DNA from 3 places in the Xanthobacter sp. AM11 genome. Region 1 is predicted to be linked to each of the others. Evidence: riboswitches for the same ligand, from Rfam matches in the RefSeq annotation. Region 1 holds a riboswitch; each other region holds the start of a gene.
The links. Region 1 has a riboswitch for cobalamin ahead of ACI7BZ_RS03080 (TonB-dependent receptor plug domain-containing protein). Riboswitches for the same ligand answer to the same signal wherever they lie in the genome.
Positions count from the first base shown of each region.

Region 2: linked by a shared signal. The riboswitch ahead of ACI7BZ_RS06655 (energy-coupling factor ABC transporter permease) and the one ahead of ACI7BZ_RS03080 (TonB-dependent receptor plug domain-containing protein) in region 1 are both predicted to bind cobalamin.
Region 3: linked by a shared signal. The riboswitch ahead of ACI7BZ_RS13100 (DUF1636 family protein) and the one ahead of ACI7BZ_RS03080 (TonB-dependent receptor plug domain-containing protein) in region 1 are both predicted to bind cobalamin.

Region 1 covers NZ_JBLAOA010000001.1:644,624-651,823, reverse strand. The annotation lists gene ACI7BZ_RS03105 (ABC transporter substrate-binding protein) at 1-187, shown strand, start outside; gene ACI7BZ_RS03100 (PaaI family thioesterase) at 476-925, shown strand; gene ACI7BZ_RS03095 (DUF1269 domain-containing protein) at 1,024-1,509, opposite strand; gene ACI7BZ_RS03090 (UCP034077 family protein) at 1,572-1,928, opposite strand; gene ACI7BZ_RS03085 (alpha/beta fold hydrolase) at 2,047-2,919, opposite strand; cobalamin riboswitch at 3,176-3,372, shown strand; gene ACI7BZ_RS03080 (TonB-dependent receptor plug domain-containing protein) at 3,480-5,480, shown strand; gene ACI7BZ_RS03075 (ABC transporter substrate-binding protein) at 5,489-6,391, shown strand; gene ACI7BZ_RS03070 (FecCD family ABC transporter permease) at 6,388-7,200, shown strand, end outside.
Region 2 covers NZ_JBLAOA010000001.1:1,412,711-1,419,910, forward strand. The annotation lists gene ACI7BZ_RS06645 (response regulator) at 1-323, opposite strand, end outside; gene ACI7BZ_RS06650 (response regulator) at 1,440-2,192, shown strand; gene ACI7BZ_RS06655 (energy-coupling factor ABC transporter permease) at 2,341-3,018, opposite strand; cobalamin riboswitch at 3,056-3,276, opposite strand; gene ACI7BZ_RS06660 (ATP-binding protein) at 3,392-4,828, opposite strand; gene ACI7BZ_RS06665 (response regulator) at 4,825-5,544, opposite strand; gene ACI7BZ_RS06670 (PepSY domain-containing protein) at 5,809-7,200, shown strand, end outside.
Region 3 covers NZ_JBLAOA010000001.1:2,843,071-2,850,270, forward strand. The annotation lists gene cobN (cobaltochelatase subunit CobN) at 1-2,133, opposite strand, end outside; gene cobW (cobalamin biosynthesis protein CobW) at 2,166-3,203, opposite strand; gene ACI7BZ_RS13100 (DUF1636 family protein) at 3,200-3,667, opposite strand; cobalamin riboswitch at 3,742-3,943, opposite strand; gene chpT (histidine phosphotransferase ChpT) at 4,113-4,796, shown strand; gene ctrA (response regulator transcription factor CtrA) at 4,883-5,584, opposite strand; gene ACI7BZ_RS13115 (flagellar export protein FliJ) at 6,170-6,565, shown strand; gene ACI7BZ_RS13120 (sigma factor-like helix-turn-helix DNA-binding protein) at 6,714-7,200, shown strand, end outside.

The DNA.
Region 1 (7,200 bases):
CGATCCCCTGTTCGGCAAGGGCGAGGTGCGCATCGACGGCCGCGCGGTGCACGACATGTTCCTGTTCCGGGTGAAGGCCCCGGCCCGGTCCAAGGGCGAATGGGACGTCTACGAGACCATCGCCACCATCCCGGCGGCCCAGGCCTTCCGCCCGCTCAACGAAGGCGGCTGCCCGCTGGTGAAGTAATGCGTTGCGCATGAAGGGAGCCGCCGCCAGGCGGCCTCGATCGCGCTCTAGCCGTCCCGGGGGCCTCGGGTCCGCCGCCGGTGCGCCGGAGTTGTGGCAATCTATTGACGCAAATGATCGGGCGCGCAGAATGCCGGTGGCGAAACGGAACAGAGCCGCGCGGAAGGGCCTCCACATGCCGGTGGCCGGCCTTGCCGGAAGCGTCCGAAGATCCGCCCCGCGGCGCGGTTCAGCCTTCGGTGGCCGGCGCGTCGCTCAAATTCAGGCCAGGCGATGACGGACGCAGCCATGTCGCATGAGGAGATGTCGCCGGAACGCCTGCGGGAACGCATTCTGCGGATGTTCGCCCGCAATGCCTTCTCCGGGACGATGCCGCTGCGCCTCGTCGAGGCCGGGGTGGGGCGGGCGGTGGTCGCCATGGAGGTCGGCCCGCAGCAGATGAACGGCCACGGGACGTGCCATGGTGGCGCCCTGTGGACGCTGGCCGACATGGCCTTCGGTGCGGCGGGCTATTACGACGGCACGATCCTGACCATGGGCAGCGATCTCACCTTCATCCGTCCCGCGCCCGGCGGCGCGACGGTCCATGGGGCTGCGGCGCAGATCAGCCGCCGGGGGCTGAGCGGACTTTTCACCGTCGAACTCACCCTCGAACCGGGCAATCCCGACGCGGTGGTCGCGGCCGGCACCTTTTCCGGCCGGTGGCTCCGCGGCCAGGGCCACGACGGCAGGACCTGAACGCAGGCGGTCCCGCCCGGAGGGAGCCGGCCTGCGGTCCCACCGGGGCGGTGCATCGCCCGCCACAAGGATAATGGAGGGCGTTCGCGCGATAGGCCCTACGCGCCCTTCAGCGCGGCCTGGAGCTTCTCTTCCTGCTCCGTGGAGAGGCTGGTCTGGAGCACGGTGCCGCCGAACTGGGCCATGTCGGCCACCACCTTGTCCGCGGTCACCTTGCCGACCAGCACGCACAAGGCGGCCTGGTTGGGGCCAAGCGACGCGCTGGCCTGCTTGATGAAGTCGTCATTGATCCCCACGTCGGTGAACTTTCCGGCGAGGGCGCCGGCGCCGGCGCCAATGGCCATGCCCAGCAGCGGGTTCAGGAAGAGAAGGCCGACAAGGCCGCCCCACAAGCCACCCGACGCCGCCCCGGCGACGGTGGTGTTCACCATCTGGTGAAGCTTGATCGAACCGTCCTCCTGCCGGACCGCCACCACGGCATCGCCCAGCTCGATCAGATATTCCTTCTGGAGCTTGAGGAGCTCCTGTCGCGCGGCCTCCGCTTTGGCCTCAGACTCATAGGCAATGATAACGAGGTCGGCCATCTCACTCTCCAAGGCAGTGCATCCGGGTTCGCATCGGACCCGCAACGCTTCTACAGGCCATGTCAGGACAATACGCAACCCTCTTCGCCCGCCGCGGCGCCCGGGACCTGGGCCCGGCGGCCCGCCGAAATCAGCCGGAGGGTCAGCACCCGCGAGGCTGCGACCCGCGCGAATTCGGGCGACATGAGCACCGGCGTGCAATTGTGCAGGGCGAGCATGGCCGCCGCGACGAACGCGCGCTGGCGATCGGGCGGGCCGGGAAGCACCGAATAGGTGGCCAGCGGCTTGCCGCGCACCTCTCCCTTGCCGGTGAGGCCGAAGCGCAGCGTGATCTCGAAGCCCTCGGTGCCGGGCGGCGGCACCCAGCAGGCAATAAGGGCGCGGGAGAAGCTCGGCGAAGGAGGTGACCGCCACCGCATTGGCCGGCGGGCGCTGTGCCGGCCCACCGGCGGCGGCGCCACCCGCCAGGGCCATGGCGACGGCCAGCAGCGGGGCGGCGATGCGTCTGTCCATGGGCCAACTCCGTTGCGCACGGGCCTATGATGCCATCGCCGCGTCCGCCTGCGCCTCGCCCGCGTGCTGCGGGAAGCACAGCGCCAGCCAGGCGTGGATGGCCCCGAGGGCTTCCGGCTCGTCCAGGAAGGGGGTGTGGCCCCGGTCCGGCACCTCGACGCGGATCATGTCCGGGCGACGGGCGGCCATCTCGTCGGCGGTGGCGCGGGTCAGGACGTCGGAATTGATGCCGCGGATGAGGGCCAGCGGAATGCCGGCGCAGGCCTCGAACAGCGGCCAGGCGTCCGCCAGCGGGCCCGCCATGGCCTTCTCGAACGACTTGCGCAGGTCCGGGTCGTAGGGAAGCGTCACGCCATGGGTGGTCTGGATGTAGCGCCGGATGGTCTCCTCCTCCCAGCGCAGCTCGGGCACATTGTGGAAGCCGGGCATGGCCGCCGGCATGCGGTCGGCGATCTCCTCCAGGGTGGCGACCGCCGGCTCGATGCCGATATAGGCGCCGATCCGCTCCAGGCCGGCGCGCTCCAGCACCGGGCCCACGTCGTTCAGGCACAGGCCGGCCACGCGGTCATGCGCGGTTGCCGCCATCACCATGCCCAGAAGCCCGCCGCGGGACGTGCCGATGATGGCCGCCCGCGCCAGCCCCAGATGGTCCAGCAGGGCGAGGGCGTCCCGCGCCTCCTGCGCCACATTGTAGGTGTCCGGGCCGGTCCATTGGGATTCGCCGCGGCCGCGGCTGTCGAGGCGGATCAGCCGCACGCCGTGCAGGTGCCGGGCCAGATAGTCGAAATCGCGCCCGTTGCGGGTCAGGCCTGCCAGAAGCAGCAGGGGCGCTCCCGTCCCCGTGTCGGAGAAGGAGAGTGTCGCGCCGTCCTCGGCCTGAAAGGTGCTCTTGGTCATCGCTCACCAGAACCGGATCCATGCCCGGGCGCGTGCTCCGTCCGGCCGCACCCTCAAGGACGCGCGAGCAGCGATTCCCGATGCCGAACCATTTTGCCTGCGCCATGTGTCCAATTCACAACGAATCGTGCCGCCGGCAAAGCCCCGGCACGATTTTTCCTTTCGCGCCACGGCCCTGCGCCGGCGCGGCGGCACCCCGGCACGGCCCGCCGCCGATCCCGCAGGGGCAGGGTTGTTGACGCATCGGGGTCGCTCACGCTAGCGTGAACATGACGGTTCCTATTGGATGAAAAGGGAACATGGTGGGCCGGGAGACCGGCGATGCCATGGCTGCCCCCGCAACTGTAAGCGGCGAGTCCTGCGCCATCAGCCACTGGGCCCTCGGGCCTGGGAAGGCGGTGCAGAGAACGACGACCCGCGAGCCAGGAGACCTGCCGTCAGCCGTGGTCACGCGCGTGCACATCGGGCGGGGTGTCCTGATGGTGGTTGGTCGGGCGGATTGCCTATCCGCCGGGGCGCCTCGTTCGCGGTGACGGACCACTCGTCCCGCCGAGGCCGACATGCCTTCCGCCGTTCCGTTTTGCGCCCGCGCCACCCGGCGCGCCCGCCGCTCCCGTGCGTCTGCTCTCCTTGCGCCCGCCTTCCTCGCCTGCGCCGCCGTGCCGGCCCTCGCCCAGGCGGCGGACGACCAGAACACCATCGACCTGCCCACCATCGTGGTGAGCGCCACCGGTATTCCCACGCCGGAGAACGAGGTGGCCAGCTCGGTGAGCGTGGTGACCGCCGCGGACATCGACCGCCGCCAGCAGCGCACGCTGCCGGATGTGCTGGACTCCCTGCCCGGCCTCAATGTGGTGCAGACCGGCGGGCCGGGCGGCCAGACCTCGGTGTTCATCCGCGGCACCAATTCCAACCATGTGAAGGTGCTGATCGACGGCATCGACGCCGGCAATCCCTCCACGCCCAACGGCGCCTTCGATTTCGGCCAGCTTCTGGCCAGCGACCTTGCCCGGGTGGAAGTGCTGCGCGGCCCGCAGAGCGGCCTTTATGGCTCGGACGCCATCGGCGGCGTGGTGTCGGTGGAAACCCGCAAGGGCGAGGGGCCGGCCAAGGTCACCGGCTATGTGGAAGGCGGCGCCCTGGGCACCTTCAACCAGGCGGCGAGCCTGAGCGGCGAGGCGGAAAAACTCGCCTATTCGTTCAACGTCACCCATTTCTCGTCCACCGAGATTGCGGTGACGCCGCAGAACCTCGTGCCGGCGGGCTACCCCACCAATCCCAATACTTATGACAACTGGACCTATTCCACCCGCCTCGACTATGCGGCCACGGAAGACCTGACCGTCAATTTCATTGCCCGCTACATCGACAGCCGGCTTGCCTTCACCCCGGATACCTACCCGCCCCCGCTTTATGTGGGCATTCCGGCGGCGCAGACCTCCACCAGCCTCGCCAGCATGTTCTTCACCAAGGGCGAGGGGGTGTGGCGCGCGTTCGACGACCGGCTGACCACCACCTTCGGCGTCAGCGCCATGACCTCCTCCAACCCCACCACCGGGCCCAATGAAGGCTCCAACGGGGACTATGAGGGCGACCGGCAGACCTACTATTTGCGCACCAACCTCGCCGTCGCCCCGGGGCAGAACCTGCTGGTGGGCGTGGAGCGGCGCGACGAGAGCATGAGTTCCTCCACCGCTTATACGCAGATGGACGCCTCCACCGGCGACACCGGCGCCTATGCTGAATATCAGGGCTCCCTGGCCGAGCGGTTCTTCTATGCCGCCAACGTGCGCTACGATAGCGACGACACCTTCGGCGACCACACCACCTTCCGCCTTGCGCCCGCCCTCCTGTTCCCGGAAACGGGAACCCGGCTGAAGGCGAGCTACGGCACCGGCTTCAAGGCGCCCTCGCTATACCAGCTTTATGCGCCCTATTACGGCAATGCGAACCTGAAGCCCGAGGAAAGCACCGGCTGGGATGCCGGCTTCGAGCAGAAGATCTTCGGTGAGCGCGTGTTGTTCGGCGTCACCTACTTCCACAACGACATCACCAACCTGATCAGCTACGATCCGGTGACCTACCAGAACGTCAACATCTCCAGCGCCACCACGCAGGGCGTGGAGGCCTTCGTCGCGGTGGCGGTGACGGACCGGCTCGATGTGCGGGTGGACTATACCTATACCGACGTGGTGGGCTACACCCCGCCGGGCCAGCCCTTCGGCGCGGCCTGCGTGCCCATCGACGCCACCTCGTGCTACCCGCTGCGGCGGCCCAACAACAAGGTGAGCCTGACGGTGGGCTGGCGGCCGACGGACGCATTCGACCTCTCCGCCAGCCTCGTCTATGCCTCGTCCTGGTGGGACATCGTGCGCCTCAGCTCCAATTATATCGACCAGCCCGGCTATACGGCGGTGAACGTGGCGGCCAATTATCGCTTCAACGCCAACACCACCGTGTTCGCCCGCATCGACAACCTGTTCGACCAGAGCTACCAGAACCCCAACGGCTTTCTCGCCCCGGGCTTCGGTGCCTATGGCGGGCTGAAGCTGACCTATTGAGAGGGGCCATGGCAGGTTCCGCAACACCGGCCGCAAGGCGGGGCGCAACACGGGTCGCGGGCCTGCTCCTCGCGGCGGGCCTCGGCGCGGCCGTGCCCGCGGCGGCCGGGGCGGAGCGGCCGGCGCGCATCGCGTCGCTGAACCTGTGCGCCGACGAACTGGTGCTGCGGCTCGCGGACCCGGGGCAGGTGGCATCCGTCACCTTCCTGGCCCGCGATCCCGCCACCTCCAACGTGGCGGCGCTGGCGCAGCAGGTGCCGGTGAACCGGGGCCTGGCCGAAGAGATCGTGCCGCTCAAGCCGGACCTGGTGGTGGTGGGCGCCTACACCACCCGCACCACCACCGCCATGCTGCGGCGCCTCGGCCTGCCGGTGCTGGAACTGGCGGCGCCGCAAAGCGTGGCGGAAGCCTATGCGCAGATCCGCCTTGTTGCCGGGCGCATGGGCGTGCCGGAGCGCGGCGAGGCCATGGTGGCGCAGATGGAGGCCGCCTTCGCCGCCCTGCCGCCGCCGCCGGCCCGGCCGCCGGAAGCCATCGTGCTGCGGCCCAACGGCTTCACCGCCGGGCGCGACACCCTCGCCGGCGAGGTGATGGCGCGGGCCGGGCTCGACAATCTGGCCGCCCGCCTCTCCACCGACCGGCTCGGCCAGCTGGTGCTGGAGGAGATCGTCACCGCGCGGCCCGACCTGCTGGTGGTGAATGCGGCCGATGGCGCGCCGCCCTCTTTGGCCGACGAGATGCTGCGCCATCCCGCCCTTGCCCCGCTGCGCCGCGCCGGTGCCGCGGTGCCCCTGCCCATCCGCCTGTGGACCTGCGCCGGGCCGGAGCTGGCGGAAGCGGCGGCGCGGCTCGCTGCGGCCCGGGCACAGATGCCGGGGGCCGGTGCCCCGCGGCAGCACGCGGCACGATGATGCGCCTGCAACCTTTTCCCCCCCACCGGGCGCTGATCGCCGGGCTCGGGCTTCTCGTGCTGGTGCTGGCCGCCGTCTCGGTGGCCGTGGGCTATGCGCCCCTCGACCTCGGGGGCGCGTTCGCCGACCTCCTCACCGGCCGCGAGAGCCTTGCCGCGCTGGTGCTGGCGGAACTGCGGCTGCCGCGGGCCATCCTCGGGGTGGGGGTGGGGTTCAGCCTCGGCCTCACCGGCGCGGCGCTGCAGGGGCTCATGCGCAACCCGCTGGCGGACCCCGGCGTGGTCGGGGTCTCCGGCGCGGCGGCGCTGGGGGCGGTGGTGGCCTTTTATTTCGGCCTGTCGTCGGCCTTCGCTCTGGCGCTGCCCCTGGGCGGGCTGGCCGGTGCCGGGCTCGCCACCGCCTTCCTGCTGGCGCTGGCCGCACGCGGGGCGGGCACCTCGACCCTCATTCTCGCGGGCGTCGCCCTCAGCAGCCTCGCGGGCGCGCTGACGGCGCTGGCCCTGAACCTGGCGCCGAGCCCCTATGCCGCCCTGGAAGTGGTGTTCTGGCTGATGGGCTCCCTCTCCGACCGCAGCCTTGCCCATGTGGCCCTCGCCGTGCCGTTCATGGCGGCCGGCTGGGTGCTGGTTCTGGCCACCGGCCCGTCCCTCGATGCCCTCACTTTGGGGGAGGATGCGGCGGCGAGCCTCGGCTTCTCCCTGCGCCGCACCCGTCTTCTCGTCATCGGCGGCACCGCCGCCGCCGTGGGGGCCAGCGTGGCGGTGGCGGGGGCCATCGGCTTCGTGGGGCTGGTGGTGCCCCATCTCATG
Region 2 (7,200 bases), 770 kb from region 1:
GCGAGGGGCTTGGGAAAACAGCGCCGCACCCCGGCCGCCATCGCCCGCGCCATGTCCGTCTCGGCGGCATGTCCGGTCATGACGAGGAAGTCGAGGCGACGGGCGGCAAAGGCCTTCCGTAGGCTGTGGATCATGGCGATGCCGTCCATGTCCGGCATGCGCATGTCGGTGAGCACGATGGTGATCTGCGGATCGCGCGCAAGCGCCTCCAGCGCCGCTGCCGCACTCGGCACCGCAACCGCCGACATGCCTTCGAAGCCGAGCGCTTCCAAAAGCTCGTCCAGATACTCCGGCTCGTCGTCGACGATCAGAACGCAGCTCATGCCAGCACCGTCGATCTGCGGCAGGCCCTGCCGTTGGCTTCAGGCTGGAATGGACAGGCGCTGCACGGTTGCGTCAATACCGATGGCTCCCGCTGGCGAGGCATCGGCGGCGTGGCACGGCCACGGAACGATCGGAAGGGGCTGGATGCGGGCTGCGAACCGTCGCATCCAGCCCCTTCCTCTCCCCTCCCCCCCGCGGGAAGATTGAACGGGCCGGAGGTTGCCATCTCTGGCGTCCACCCGACCCGCCCTCCCGTGCCGGTCAGGGCTAGGCACGGGATCCGGGATTGTGAACATGCCCCTCGCTTCGCGGATGGCGTCGAGCAATGGGGCCTTGCCGGCGGTGACCTCAATGCGAGGTCGCCAGCACTTAATTGTTGGAAGCTATCACACTTAAGTTGCATACGTTAGCGAAACTGCATCCAAATTGGATATATTTTCCTTTCGAATGAAATCAATGAAGCATTGTTGAAATATATGATGAAAATAATTGTGTATTTACATGAGATTTACGCACTGTTTCCATGCAAATTGGTTGAAATTGATAAATAAATTTCCATTCAAATTATTTAAACATGGATATCGTGAAGTCTTGTATCCGAAGATCAGGGCCTCGGCCGATCTTCGGTGCGGCGGTCTTGACCCCCATCAGCCCCGGCCGCCATCGTGCCCGGGACGATGCGGGCCCGTCCGCGACGATCCGGGCGAGGGACGGCGCGGGCGGCTGCAACTTTCCCGGCCGCTTGTGCGCGAGATCAAGATCGATGCGCCATTCATCCGCCATGCTCCCAAATAGGATATGTCACGGTAGATTGCGCCGCGCCCTCCTGTCCCTTTCGGCACGGCCTGGTCCGGGTTGGTGGTGGAAGGGGTTGAAACGATTGAGGGTCTGCGGATGATCGCAAGCCGCCATAATGTGGCCATCCAGGGCTTCCTGTTTCGCCTGGAGCCGGACCTGCCCACAGGGAATCGCATCGGCGTTTCCCTGTGGGCAGGTCATCCGTCTCTATCCAATAAGTTGGAGCGCGTCGGGCAGCCGGATGCGGCTTGCGCCTGCAGGCGCGTTGAAGCTCGCCGATGACCGAAGGACCGTTGTTGCTGGGACGGGAAACGCAGATGGAACGCGCGTCCACCCTGATCGTGGATGATGATCGCGACCTGCTCGTGGAGGTGCGTGAGGGACTTGCCGCAGCCGGCATTCCCGTGCTGTGCACCAGCACATCCGCCAGCGCCATCGACATTGTCGAGAACAATGCGGACATCGGCGTGGTGGTCACCGATCTCGGCCTGCCCAATATCGATGGTATCGAGCTTCTGCAGCGCCTGCAGCAGGTGCGGCTGCACACGCCGGTGGCCGGGGTCGTCATCACCGGCGCCGCCACCCTGGACAAGGCGGTGGCCGCGCTGCGGCTGAACGTGGTGGACTTCCTGCAGAAGCCCTTCGACATCGCCGACCTCGCCGCGGCGATCCGCCGGGCCCGGGCGATCTTCGCCGAGCGCGCCGGCACCGCCGCGCAGGCGGGCAGTCCGGTGGGCCATCTCAAGGCGCTGCTGGGCATGCGCATTGACCGAAAGCGGCTGTTTCCCGAGAAGAAGGTGGGAGACACGGCCTGGGACATGATGCTCGACCTTGCCCTGGCGCAGGAATCCGGCCAGCGGCTGTCGGTGACCTCCCTGTGCGCGGCGGCCGGAACTTCCGTCACCACGGCGCTGCGGCGGCTGGAGGCGCTGGAGGCGCAGGCGCTGGTGCAGCGCCTGCCCGATGAGACCGACCGGCGGCGGACCTGGGTTCACCTCACGCCCGTCGGCAGCGATGCCGTGCGCGAACTGACCCGGCGCTACAGCGCACGCATCGCCGGGCTGGAGTGACGCCGGGGGCGGCGCCCGCCCGGCCCCGGTCTTCCACCGAGGCCCGCCGGTCTTCGTGGGAGGCTGTCAAAACGAGACACGCCGGCGGGAGGACCGCCGGCGTGCGCAGGGATGGGGTGAGACGAAGCGCACCCGCGGGCACGCCGCCTCAGGCAGCGTCGTAAAGCCGGCGCTCGAACAGGGGGGTGCCCTTCAGCCCGTTGAGGGCCTTGGCCGCCGCCAGCACGGCGAGGTCCACCAGCGGCTCCACCACGATCACCAGCAGGTAGGCGCCGCCGAACGCGGTGACCGAGGCGAGGTTTTCCGCGCCGAAGCCCTGGCCGTAGAGCGCCCAGAACGCCACCCAGGCGACGATGCCGGCCTGGTAGGTGGTGGAGAGCGCCAGCGCCTGGCGATACTTCAGCTCCACATAGGGCGTGTGCGGGGCGATGATGCGCCGCGCCACCGCCGTGAGGGCGAACAGCGGCACCAGCAAGGTGGTCACGTTCATGCCGAACTGGGGCAGGTCGAACGGGGCGAAGAACAGGCCCTGGACCAGCAGGCCGAGCGCCAGCCCGATGGCAGCCGGCGCCACGCCGAAGATGAGGAACAAGGTGGAGCCGAGGATGAGGTGGACCTCGGAAACCCCCACCGGATAGTGCGGCAGCACCTCGAAGAAAGAGAAGACGAGGGCGGTGGCCGCCGCGCTGCGCGTCGCCAGCGACAGCACCCCGCGTTCACGCGCCGCGTCGAGCGCGAGCTTCAGGCTATAGCCGACGGCGCCCGCCGCTGTGACGTAGCTGAGCCAGATTTTCCCGCCGTCCACGAGACCGGGTTCGATATGCATTGCCTTGTCCTCCGCCGTCTCACCCGACGGCCGCCAGATTGACACCCTGCGTCCGGCCGGTCTCCTGACTCGCGGGTCACAGCAGGCCTTCCGTCTTCCCGGCGCGGGCAAAAGCCCGTGCCAGTGACGCCTTGGAAGGCCGCTCGCCGCTCACAGTCGCGGGGGCGGTCGGGGCTTAAGGCGCAGATGCGCCCTTTCCCCGTTCCCGTTTCAGTGCGGATGCGCTGCATCCGCACCACCGTTCGCATGGGCAACAGGGCGCCGGAACCATGCCCCCTGTCAAGCCGTCCGCCGCGGTGCCGATCGGAGAGCAGATCGCGCCAAGTCCGCCAGGAGGCGACCCCGCAGTTTTCGGATGACAAGCGTCAAGGGCTTAAGCGCCCGCGGCCGCCGATGCGGTGGGCAGGATGATTTCGGCCCGCAGCCCTCCCTCCGGCCGGTTCGCCAGGGTCAGTTCGCCGCCATGGGCCTTGATGATGCTGCGCGCGATGGCGAGGCCGAGGCCCATGCCGCCGGTTTCCGGGCTGCGCGAGGGCTCCAGGCGCACGAAGGGCGCGAAGGCCTGTTCCAGCTGGTCCTCCTGCAGGCCCGGCCCGCCGTCCTCCACCCGGATCGCGACCATGCCCGGGGCGGGCTGCAGGATGGAAACCTCTGCGCGCCGGCCGTAGCGGACGGCATTGTCCACGAGGTTGCGCAGCGCGCGCCGCAGGGCGACGGGGCGGCAGGCCAAGCGGGCATGCATGCCCTCGTTCATCTGCGCATCGGCGCCGACGCTGGCGAATTCCTCCACCACGTCCGCACACAGGGCGTCGAGGTCCACGGTCTGGGTGGCCTCGCTGGTGGCCTCGGCCCGGGTGAAGGCCAGCGTCGCCTCGCAGATGGCGACGAGCTCGTCGATGGTGGCGACGATGTCGGCGCGCACCTCCGGGTCGTCCACGAATTCCGCCTTGAGCCGGAGCGTCGTCAACGGGGTGCGCAGATCGTGGCTGATGGCGGCCAGCAGGCGCATGCGGTCGCGCATGAACTGGCTGAGCCGTTCCTGCATGGTGTTGAAGGCGAGGGTCGCCGCCGCCACCTCGGAGGGGCCATGCACATCGAGGGCCGCCACCTTCTCCCCGCGGCCGAACCGCTCCGAGGCGTCCGCGAGGGAGCGCAGGGAGCGGGTCTGCAGCCGCACGCAGGCGATGGTGACGCAGGAGACCGCGAGGGAGGAGATCAGGAAGGAGAGCAGGGCCGGGCGGCTCCAGATGCCGGGCAGGCTCACCAGCGTGGTCATGTGGAGCCAGCGCTTGTCGGAGAGGGGCACGCTCAGGGCCACCACGCCGAGGCCGCTGCGCAGCCCGTCCGAGGGGGGCGCATTGCCGTCGCCCCCCCTGCGGACCCAGGGCAGTGCCTCCGCGCGCTGCCGCGGGCAGCGCCGCTCCCAGGTCCCGGCGGTGTCGATATGCACTTCCGGCCGTCCCTTGCCGACGCCATGCAGGCGCCGCTGCAACAGGTGAGCGAGGCTTTCCTCGGCCCGGGTCGGGGTGCGGGTCTCGGGCGGCTGCGTGGAGACCCAGGCGCAGGCGCTCCGCGAAACGAAGGCGCTGGCGAGCCGGTCGGCATCCTGCGGCGCCATCTCGATCAGGCGGGTGAGCGTCACCGTCTGGCCGAGGGCCTGGCCGCGGACGATGCCGACCACAATGCTGTCGTGCTCGGTCTGCAGCACCAGCACCAGCACCATCTGCGCGACGGCGAGGGTCGCCACCAGCAGCAGCACGAGGCGTGCGGCGAGGCTGCGCGGCCAGACCAGGCGGGCAAGGCGGTTCACGCCTCCACCTCCACCGGCGCGGCGAAGACATAGCCGTCGCCCCACACGGTCTTGATGAGCGCGGGCTGCTGGGGGTCCCGCTCGATCCGGCGCCTCAGGCGGCTGACCAGGTTGTCGATGCTGCGGTCGAACACCTGCGCCGGCCGGCCGGCGGTGATGTCGAGCAGCTGGTCGCGCGAGAGCACCACCGACGGGCGGGTGACGAGGGCGAGGAGCAGGCGGAATTCCGCGCTGCCGAGGCGGACCTCGCTGCCGCTCTCGTCGAGCAGGAGGCGGCGGCCGGCGTCGAGCTGCCAGCGGTCGAAGCGATAGCGGCTCGGCCCCTCCTGCGACGTGCGCGCCGGCCCCTGGGCCCGGCGCAGGATGGCGCGGATGCGCGCGAGCAGCTCGCGCGGGTTGAAGGGCTTGGTGACATAATCATCGGCCCCGAGCTCCAGGCCCACGATCCGGTCGGTCTCCTCCGCCACTGCCGTGAGCAGGACCACCGGAATGTCGCTGGCCTGGCGAAGCTGGCGGCACAACGTGAGCCCGTCCTCCCCCGGCATCATGATGTCGAGCACCACGAGGTCGAAGGTGCCGGCGCGCATCTGCTGGCGCATGTCCACCCCGCCGGCCGCCACGCTCACCCGCAGCCCGTTGCGCGACAGGTATTTGGCGAGCAGCTCGCGGATCTCGCGGTGATCGTCCACGACGAGAATGTGCGGCGTGCGTTCCATGCGTTCCTGTTGTTCAGCCGGCGAAGACGGGTGGGCGCCGCAAGCGTCCGGGGCCGAATTGACCGGAGTGCCCCCAGGCTTGCCAGCAGGACTTTGTAACCAACTATGTCACTTCCGCCACACGGGATGAAAGATTACGAAGCGGCTGCGCCGGGACAAATTTCCGGGACGCGCATGGTCCATTCATAGCGCGAACGAAGCTGTCGCCAGACCGGCCCCCGTGCCGTCCAGCCCGCACGTGCGGTTCTGCCATCGGAGTTCGTCATGTCGTTCGCGCCTTTGCGGTCCGCGCTGATCTTTCTGCATCGCTGGATCGCCCTCATCCTCGCCCCGATCTTCCTGGTGATCATTCTCACCGGCGCGGTCCTGTCGTTCCGTCCCATCGTGAACAGCGGACCGACCGCCCCGCGCGCCGGCGCCGGGATCGACGTGGCGGCCGTCGCCGCCCTCCTCGGCAAGGTGGAAGCGGAAGGCCAGATCGGGGCGGTGAGCCTCGTGGCGGGCGGGACCTCCCTCGACGTGATGTCCCGAGACCCGAAGGTGGCCGGCAGATGGGACGTGGCCACCGGCCGGCACACGCCGGCGCCGGCGGGCGGCCTCGACATCTTTCGCACGGCGGAGGGCCTGCACAAGTCGCTTCTGCTTGGCCTCGGCCTCGTGGTGGAGGTGGCGAGCTTCCTCATGCTGGGCATCATGGTGGCGGGGCCGTTTCTGGCCTGGCTGCGGTTCCGCAACACCCTCATGGGCTGGCATATGGCGGTGGGCTGGTGCCTGCTGCCGCTCACCCTGATCTCGCCCGTCACCGCCGTGATGCTGACCCTCGGCATCGGCGTGGGCCCGCGCCCGGAGCTGCCGCGCACCCAGCGGCCGGTGGGCATCGGCGAGGCGCTGACCATCGCCGCGCGCGACCTCGACGCGACCCGGTTCGCGGGGGCGCGCCGGTTCCGGGGCGGCACGGTGATGGTGCAGATCGCCCCCGATGCCGCCGGCAAGGCAGGCGGCGCCTTCATCGTCACCGATTCCGGGGTGTCGGCGTTCAGCGGCGGGCCCAACCTCGTCAAGCAGATCCATGAGGGCACCTGGGGCGGGGCCTGGTCCGGCACCTTGAACGTCCTCATCTCCCTGGCGCTCCTGGGCCTTACCGTCACCGGCTTTGTGTCCTGGTTCCGCCGCTGGCGGGCCAATCGCGCCCGGCCGCTGGCGGCGGGGGCCGAGATCCTTGTGGCCCATGCGAGCCAGACCGGAACCGCGGCGCGCCTCGCCGCCGCCACCTGCGACGGCCTCGTGGCCGCGGGCGAGAAGGCCACGCTTTCCCCCCTCGGGGCGCTGAAGCCGGCCGAGATCGCCCGCTTCCGCCTCGTGCTGCTCATCGCCGCCACTACCGGCGAGGGCGAGGTCCCCGACAGTGCCCGCCGCGTGGCGCAGGTGTTGAAGCCGGGCGCCCTGCAAGGGGTTCGCTTCGCCATGCTGGCGCTGGGAGATCGCACCTACACCCATTTCTGCGCCGGCGGCCGCCGGCTGCGCGCGGCGCTCCTGGCGGCCGGTGCGGCGGAGGCGGTGCCCCTGTGGGAGGTCGATGGCGATCCGTCCGCCGCCTGGGTGTCGTGGATGGATACGTTGCGGGCCGAGCTTGAGCTGAAATGCACGCTGCCCCAG
Region 3 (7,200 bases), 2.2 Mb from region 1:
GCGGCCATCGAGGGCGGCCAGCAGGGCGCGGGTTTCCGCCGCTCCGCTGGCGCGGCGGGCGGGGTCGGCCTCCGCCTCCGGCACGTGGCCGAAGACATGGAGCCCGTCCTTCACCGCCAGGTCCTTCAGGTCGCACAGCCAGGCGTCGATGCGGCGCAGGGCCTCGTCCGCATCGGTGGCGGTGGTGACGCCGGCGGTGGCGGCAAGGCCGGTTTCCCCCGCCGTCTCCACGATGAGGGCGGCGAGGCGCTCCCGGCGGCGGCGGTCGAGGCCGTCGGCCTGCGCATATTCGTCCACCAGCCGTTCCAGCCGCTGCTCGGCCGCGCCGAGGCCGGCGGCGGCGAGCGGCGGCGGCAGGTGGCCGATGGTGACGGCGGCGAGCCGCCGCTTGGCCTGCGCCGCCTCGCCGGGATTGGAGACGATGAAGGGATAGACCACCGGCAGCGCCCCCATCACCGCCTGTGGAAAGCAGGCGGGGGTGAGGGCGGCGGCCTTGCCCGGCAGCCATTCCAGCGTGCCGTGGGCGCCCAGGTGAACCACCGCGTGGGCGTCCAGCCCCTCCCGCAGCCACAGGCCGAAGGCCAGGAGGGCATGGCGCGGCGGCAGCGCGGCGTCGTGATAATCGGCGCGCCGGTCCAGGGCCGTGCCGCGATCCGGCGCGAAGGCGAGGGTGAGGTGGCCGAGCCGGGCGAGGCGGAAGTGGAAGGCGCCGTCCTTCAGCTCCGCATCCGCGTCGGCCGGCCCCCATGCGGCGATGACCGCGGCGCGCGCGGCCTGCGGCAGGGTGGCGAGGAAGCGCCGGTAGGTGTCGAGGGGCAGGGCCGGGGCCGGGTTTATGGCGGCCAGCAGCGCCTTCGCATCGGCGGGGGGCGGCGCGGTGGCATAGCCTGCCGCGCGCAGGGCTTCCAGGAGGCGGCGGGCGCTCTCCGGCACGTCGAGGCCCACCGCATAGCCGCTGCGGCCTTCCGCGCCCGGATAGTCCGGCAGGATCACCGCGATCCGCCGCTGTGCGCGCGGCGTGGCGGCAAGGCGCACGAGGGCGGCGGCGCGGGCCGCCACATGGGCCACCGCATCGGGCTCCGGCCGGTTCACGGCGGGGGCGAAGGCGAGGTCGGCGTCGGCCGGGGCGAAATCCTTGAAGGAGAGGGCGCCGGCCAGCACCCGCCCGTCCAGCTCCGGCAGCACCACATGCATGGCGAGGTCGGCGGCGGAGAGGCCGCGCGGGCTCGAAGCCCAGGCGGCGCGGGCGGTGGTGGCGGGCGCCGCCTGGAGCACCGGCGGCCCGCCCGCCGGGAACAGTTCCCCCGCATCGCCGGCCGCAAAGGCGGTGGTGGTGACGATGACGGCGGGATCAAGGGCGGCCACGCCCGCGCGCACCGCGGCGCGGGCCTCCGGCGCCTTCAGGCTGGGCAGGAACAGGGGCACGGCGCAGATGCCGTGGCGGGCGAGGGCCTCGGCCAGCGCGTCCACCGGCGCGGTGTCGCCCGCCAGCCATTGGGAGCGGTAGAACAGCACGAGCGCCTTCGGCCGCGGGTCGGCCCAGGCCGCGCGGAAGGCCGCGTCGGCCGGCGCCAGCGCGTGGCCGGCACGATGCACGGCGATGGCCGGCACGGCCTGCGGCGGGGGCACGGGGGCGCCGGCGCCGAACCCCGCCGCCTGCGCCATGCGCGCCAGCAATGCCGCCATGTTGTCCGGGCCGCCGGCGCGGAAATGGCCGAGCCACAGGGCCAGATCGTCCGCCGGCAGGGTGGAGAGGGCGGCGAGGCGCGGGTCGTCCTGGTCCTCCCCCGGCAGCAAAGCCAGCGCGATGCCGCGGGCGCGGGCCAGGGCGGCCAATTGCTCGGCGCCGTAGCGCCACCAGTCGAGCCCGCCCAGCTGGCGCACCAGCACCACCCGGGCGTGGCTCGCCACCTTGGCCGTCCACAGGTCCACGGACATGGGGTGCCGCAGGTCCTTCAGCCGGGCGAGGCGCAGGCTGGGCAGGCTGTCGCGCCGCGCCCGCCAGGCGGCGGAAAGGGCGAGCAGGTCGCTGTCGGTGAAGGAGAGCGCCACCATGTCGCCGGGCGGCTGGGCGAGATCCACCGGCTCGGCCAGATCCTCCAGCGTCGTCGATGTGGTGGAAAGGATGTGCATGGGTGTCCCTCGGCCCCGGCCCGGGCCTGTCTTCAGCCCAGGATGGCCCGCTCCACCGCGGCGCGGTCGAAGCCCTTCAGGCCGATGACCACCAGCGCCCCGCGCCGCGCCTCCTCCCCGCCCCACGGCCGGTCGAAATGGTGCGACACCCGCGGGCCCACCCCCTGCACCAGCAGGCGCATGGGCTTGCCCGCCACTGCGGCGAAGCCCTTCACCCGCAGCACGTCCGGCGTTGCCGCGGCCGCCACCACGCGGGCGGCGAGGGCGGCGGGGTCGGCAATCTCGGGGAGGGGGAGGACGACGCTCTCGAACTCGTCGTGGTCGTGGTCCGCCTCGTCGTCATGATGGGTGCGACGGGCGTCGATGGCGTCTTCCGCGCCGATGCCGAGGCCGAGCAGAACCGCCGGGTCCACCCGGCCGGCCACGGCGCGCACCAGCTTCACCGCGGGCGGCAGGCTGCGGGCCACCGCCGCCTGTGCCGCATCGAGGCCGGCGGCGTCCAGGAGGTCGCCCTTGGCGAGCACCACCAGGTCGGCGCAGGCGATCTGGTCCTCGAACACCTCTTCCACCGGGTCGTCGTGGTCGAGGCTGGCGTCGTCCGCCCGCTGGGCGGCGAGGGCGGCGAGGTCCGGCGCCACCCGGCCCTGGGCCAGCGCCGGGCCGTCCACCACCGCCACCACGCCGTCCACGGTGACGCGGCCCTTGATGGCCGGCCACTGGAATGCCTGCACCAGCGGCTTGGGCAAGGCGAGGCCCGAGGTCTCGATGAGGATGTGGTCCACCCGCGGCGTGCGGGCCAGGATGAGGTCCAGCGCCGGCACGAAATCGTCGGCCACGGTGCAGCACAGGCAGCCGTTGGCCAGCTCGACGATGGTGTCTTCGGCGCAGCTCTCGATGCCGCAGCCCTTCAGGATCTCGCCGTCGATGCCCACGTCGCCGAATTCATTGACGATCACCGCGAGGCGCCGGCCGCCGGCATGCTCCAGAAGGTGGCGGATGAGGGTGGTCTTTCCGGCACCGAGGAAGCCGGTGACGATGGTGCAGGGCACCCGGGCGAGGGACGACATCAGGTATCCTCGGAGAGGGAAAGGGGCGGGATGCGCACGATCATCCCGCGCTTGAGGGGATCGGGCCGGCCGCGCCACGGCATCAGCCCGTCGGGGGCCTCGCTCAAAAGACGGGCGCCTTCCAGGAGGGCGGGGGCATCGGCGGCGGAAAGGTCGCCGAACACATAGGTCCAGCCGTCGGCACGGACCATGGCGACGGACAGGCCGCGCTTGCAATTGGCAAGGCAGCGCACGCCCCGCACGCTCACGCCCGGCGCCGCGTCGCCGCCCGTGGCCGCCGCCGCAGCTGCGGCAAGGGCGGTGCCGTCGGCGGCAAGGTCGGCATCCGCCGCCGCGTCGCGGCAGCTGGTGCAGATGAAGAGGGTGACGGGGGCCGGTGCCGGGCCGGTGGCGGCCGGCGCCGGGGGAGCGCTGTCCTGCCCGGTCGCATCCACTGCCGCGGTTTCGTGAAGATTGCCGCGCTCCACCCGTTCCATCCCAAGGGTGCGCGCTGCCCGCGCGAGACGGGCTTAAGGGACGCAGAACCGGAGCACCCCGCCCGGCGCGGACCTCGTCGAAGGCAGGTCTCCTGGCTCGCGGGTCAGTGCCCCGGCCGCCTTCCCGGATGGCTCCAGTGGCGTCTGGCGGGGGCTCGCCGCTTACAGTTGCGGGGGCAGCCGCGGCATGAGGAGGGTTGCCCCGCCCGCACCGCATTCCCTTTTGCGCCCGTGGCAAAACACGGGACCTTCGACCCGGCCACTAAAGGCAGGGCGGGGGAGATTGTCAAATGCCGCCCGGGGCGCCCGCGGCGGTGCAGCTTTCGCCCCGGCGGCGGGCGGTGTATCAGAGCCGACCTTTGTCCAGACGGATTCGGGCACGCGTTCCGCTGGTGCCGCGCGCGGCCGCCCCCGCCGTCGCCGTCCGGGAGCCGCCATGTCCATGCCCGACAGGCCTTCGTCCACGTCGTCCCAGCCCGACGCCGACCGCAACGCCGGCTCGACCCTCGATTTCGCCGCGCTGCTGTGCTCGCGCGTCTGCCACGACGTGATCAGCCCGGTGGCCGCCATCATCAACGGTTTCGAGGTGCTGGAGGACGAGAAGGCGGCGGACATGCGCGAAGTCGCCCTCGACCTCATCGCCAGGAGCGCCCGGCAGGCCTCGGCGCGCCTGCAGTTCACCCGGCTGGCGTTCGGCGCCGCCGGCTCGGCCGGGGCGCGCCTCGACCTCGGCGACGCCGAGCAGGTGGTCCGCGGCGTCATCGAGGATGACCGCACCAAGGTGGACTGGGCCCTGCCGCGAGAGCTTCTGCCCAAGAACCGGGTGAAGCTGCTGTTGAACCTGGTGCTGCTGGCCGGCAATACCATTCCGCGCGGCGGCGTCATCCATGTGGGCGCGATCGGCGCGGGGGAGCAGATGGGCTTTGCTATCGCCTCCACCGGCGTCAGCGCGCGCATTCCGCAGGGGCTGGAGGCGCTGGTGGGCGGGGCGGTGCCGCCGGACGGGCTCGACGCCCATTCGGTGCAGCCCTTCTATGCCGGGATGCTGGCCCGCGACTGCGCCCTCGCGGTGGCCTTCGCCCAGGACGGCGACACGGTGACGCTCACCGCCCTGCCATGAGCCTCATGCCCCGGCCCGTGGCCGCGCCAAAAGAAAAGCCCCGCGGCTGCGGGGCTTGTTCGGCGGCGGATGCGAGGAGGGGGTGATCAGACGGCGATGCGCTCGGCGCCGGGCATGGGCTCGCGCAGCACGTAGCCGCGGCCCCAGACGGTTTCGATGTAGTTCTTGCCCGCGGAGGCATTGGCGAGCTTCTTGCGCAGCTTGCAGATGAACACGTCGATGATCTTCAGTTCGGGCTCGTCCATGCCGCCATAGAGATGGTTGAGGAACATCTCCTTGGTGAGGGTGGTGCCCTTGCGGAGCGAGAGCAGCTCCAGCATCTGGTATTCCTTGCCGGTGAGGTGCACCCGGTTGCCTTCCACCTCCACCGTCTTGGTGTCGAGGTTGACGATCAGGTCGCCAGTCTGGATCACCGATTGGGCGTGGCCCTTGGAGCGGCGCACGATGGCGTGGATGCGCGCCACCATCTCGTCCTTGTGGAAGGGCTTGGTGAGGTAGTCGTCGGCACCGAAGCCGAAGCCCTTCACCTTGTCTTCCGTGTTGGCGAGGCCGGAGAGGATGAGGATGGGAGTCTTCACCTTCGCCACGCGCAGGCAGCGCAGGACCTCGAACCCCGACATGTCGGGCAGGTTCAGGTCCAGAAGGATGATATCGTATTCGTAGACCTTGCCGAGATCCACGCCCTCCTCACCGAGGTTGGTGGTGTAGACGTTGAAGCTCTCGGTCTTCAGCATCAATTCGATGCCTCGGGCCGTAGCACTGTCGTCCTCGATGAGCAGAACGCGCATGGCTATCCCTTTCCTCGCAACTACGCGAAAGGCGGCGATGCCGACCTTCGTTGCTCGGCCGTCGGGGGTGATTCGCGATACGTGTGTAGAATCGTTAACAGAAGCCGATTCTCGTCCACAAGGCCCCGCGGAAAAAACTTTGTGCAGAGAGCTGAAGACTGAATCATCTTCAGGCACTTAAGGTTTTTCCACAGGCCGCCGCATCCACCGTCCCACGCCGCCCGAGCCTTGTGGGCGGTGCCCGGCTCCCGCACCCAAGGATGCGTGACCCGAACCGTAGCGTCATCATTAACGAAGGCGGTAAACGATTGGTTGCCGGGACCACCTTCTCCGCGATTTTCCTCAGGAAGCGGCGCGGAGGTAAGGAAAGGGCAACCCTCGCCGGACATTCTCTCCCGGTCGAAGGGCTCCGGGCATGGCCGGGCACGGACGGCGGCGCGGGATGCTAGTGGTTCGACCGCGACAGATGGACCCCATCTGTCGCGACCAGGTCGAACCACAACGCCTTGATCCACTAGGCGCCGGTCGTGTCTCCAGCTGCGCGCACGGGGCGCATTCCCTCGTGCGTACCCGGAGTAGACGGCGATGAAGTCGCATGACCCCCTGATCCGTGCCAAGAAGTTCCAGATCGAGGACGCCCGCCGCCGGCTCGGGCAGATCGACACCATGATCGCCGATTTCGAGCGCATGGCCGGCGACCTCGACCGCGATATCGCCGCCGAGGAGGAGCGATCCGGCCAGAGCGATCCGCGCCATTTCGCCTATCCGCCGCTGGCCCTGGCCGCCCGCACCCGGCGCGACAACCTGCGCCGCTCGGCGGAAGACCTGAAGGTGCAGCAGGAGGAGGCCCGCGCCGCCCTCGCCGCGGCCGAGGCCGAGCTCGCCCGCGTCGAGGCCGCCGGAGAGATGGAACGCGCGGTGCGACTCGAGGGGCCCGCCCGCCGTTCCGCGCCGCGCCACATCGACACCGCCCGCTTCTGACGTCCGGGGCGGTAGAGGGGTAACAACTGCTGCAATGCAGCGTGTTTTTTTACCCGCGTTGCGGGTGGCGACCCCGCTTCCAGGCTTCCAATACCGGCTCCCGCTCCGTTAGCCTCTGCCCGGCTTCATCTCCGAGCGAGGGCCATCCGTGACGCCAGCCCGCAAGGTCCACGCCCTCCTTGATGCGGTCGCCGCCGGCGACCGCCGCGCGTTCGAGGACGTGTACCACCTGACGAGTCCCCGGCTCTACGGCATCGTGCTCCGGCTGCTGCGGCGGCCGGAGCTGGCGGCGCTGGCGCTGCGCCAGGCCTACGGGCGCATCCATGCGGAGGCGCACACCCTCAAGCCACAGGAGGACCCGGTCTGCTGGATGGTCGCCATCGCCCGCAGCTGCGCCCTCGACATGGCGTGGCAGCGCCCGGTGGGCGATGCGTTCGAGCCGTTCGACGCCGCCCTGCGCGGCGACGATCCGCTGGCGACCGACCGGCACAGCCCGGCCCTCTCCCGCCTTCTGGCCTGCCTCGGTAAGCTGCCGGAGGAGCGGCGGCGCATGGTGCTGCTGGCCTTTTATGACGGCTGGAGCCGCGAGGCGCTCTCGGTCTATTTCGATGCGCCGGCCGCGGGCATAAGGGCGT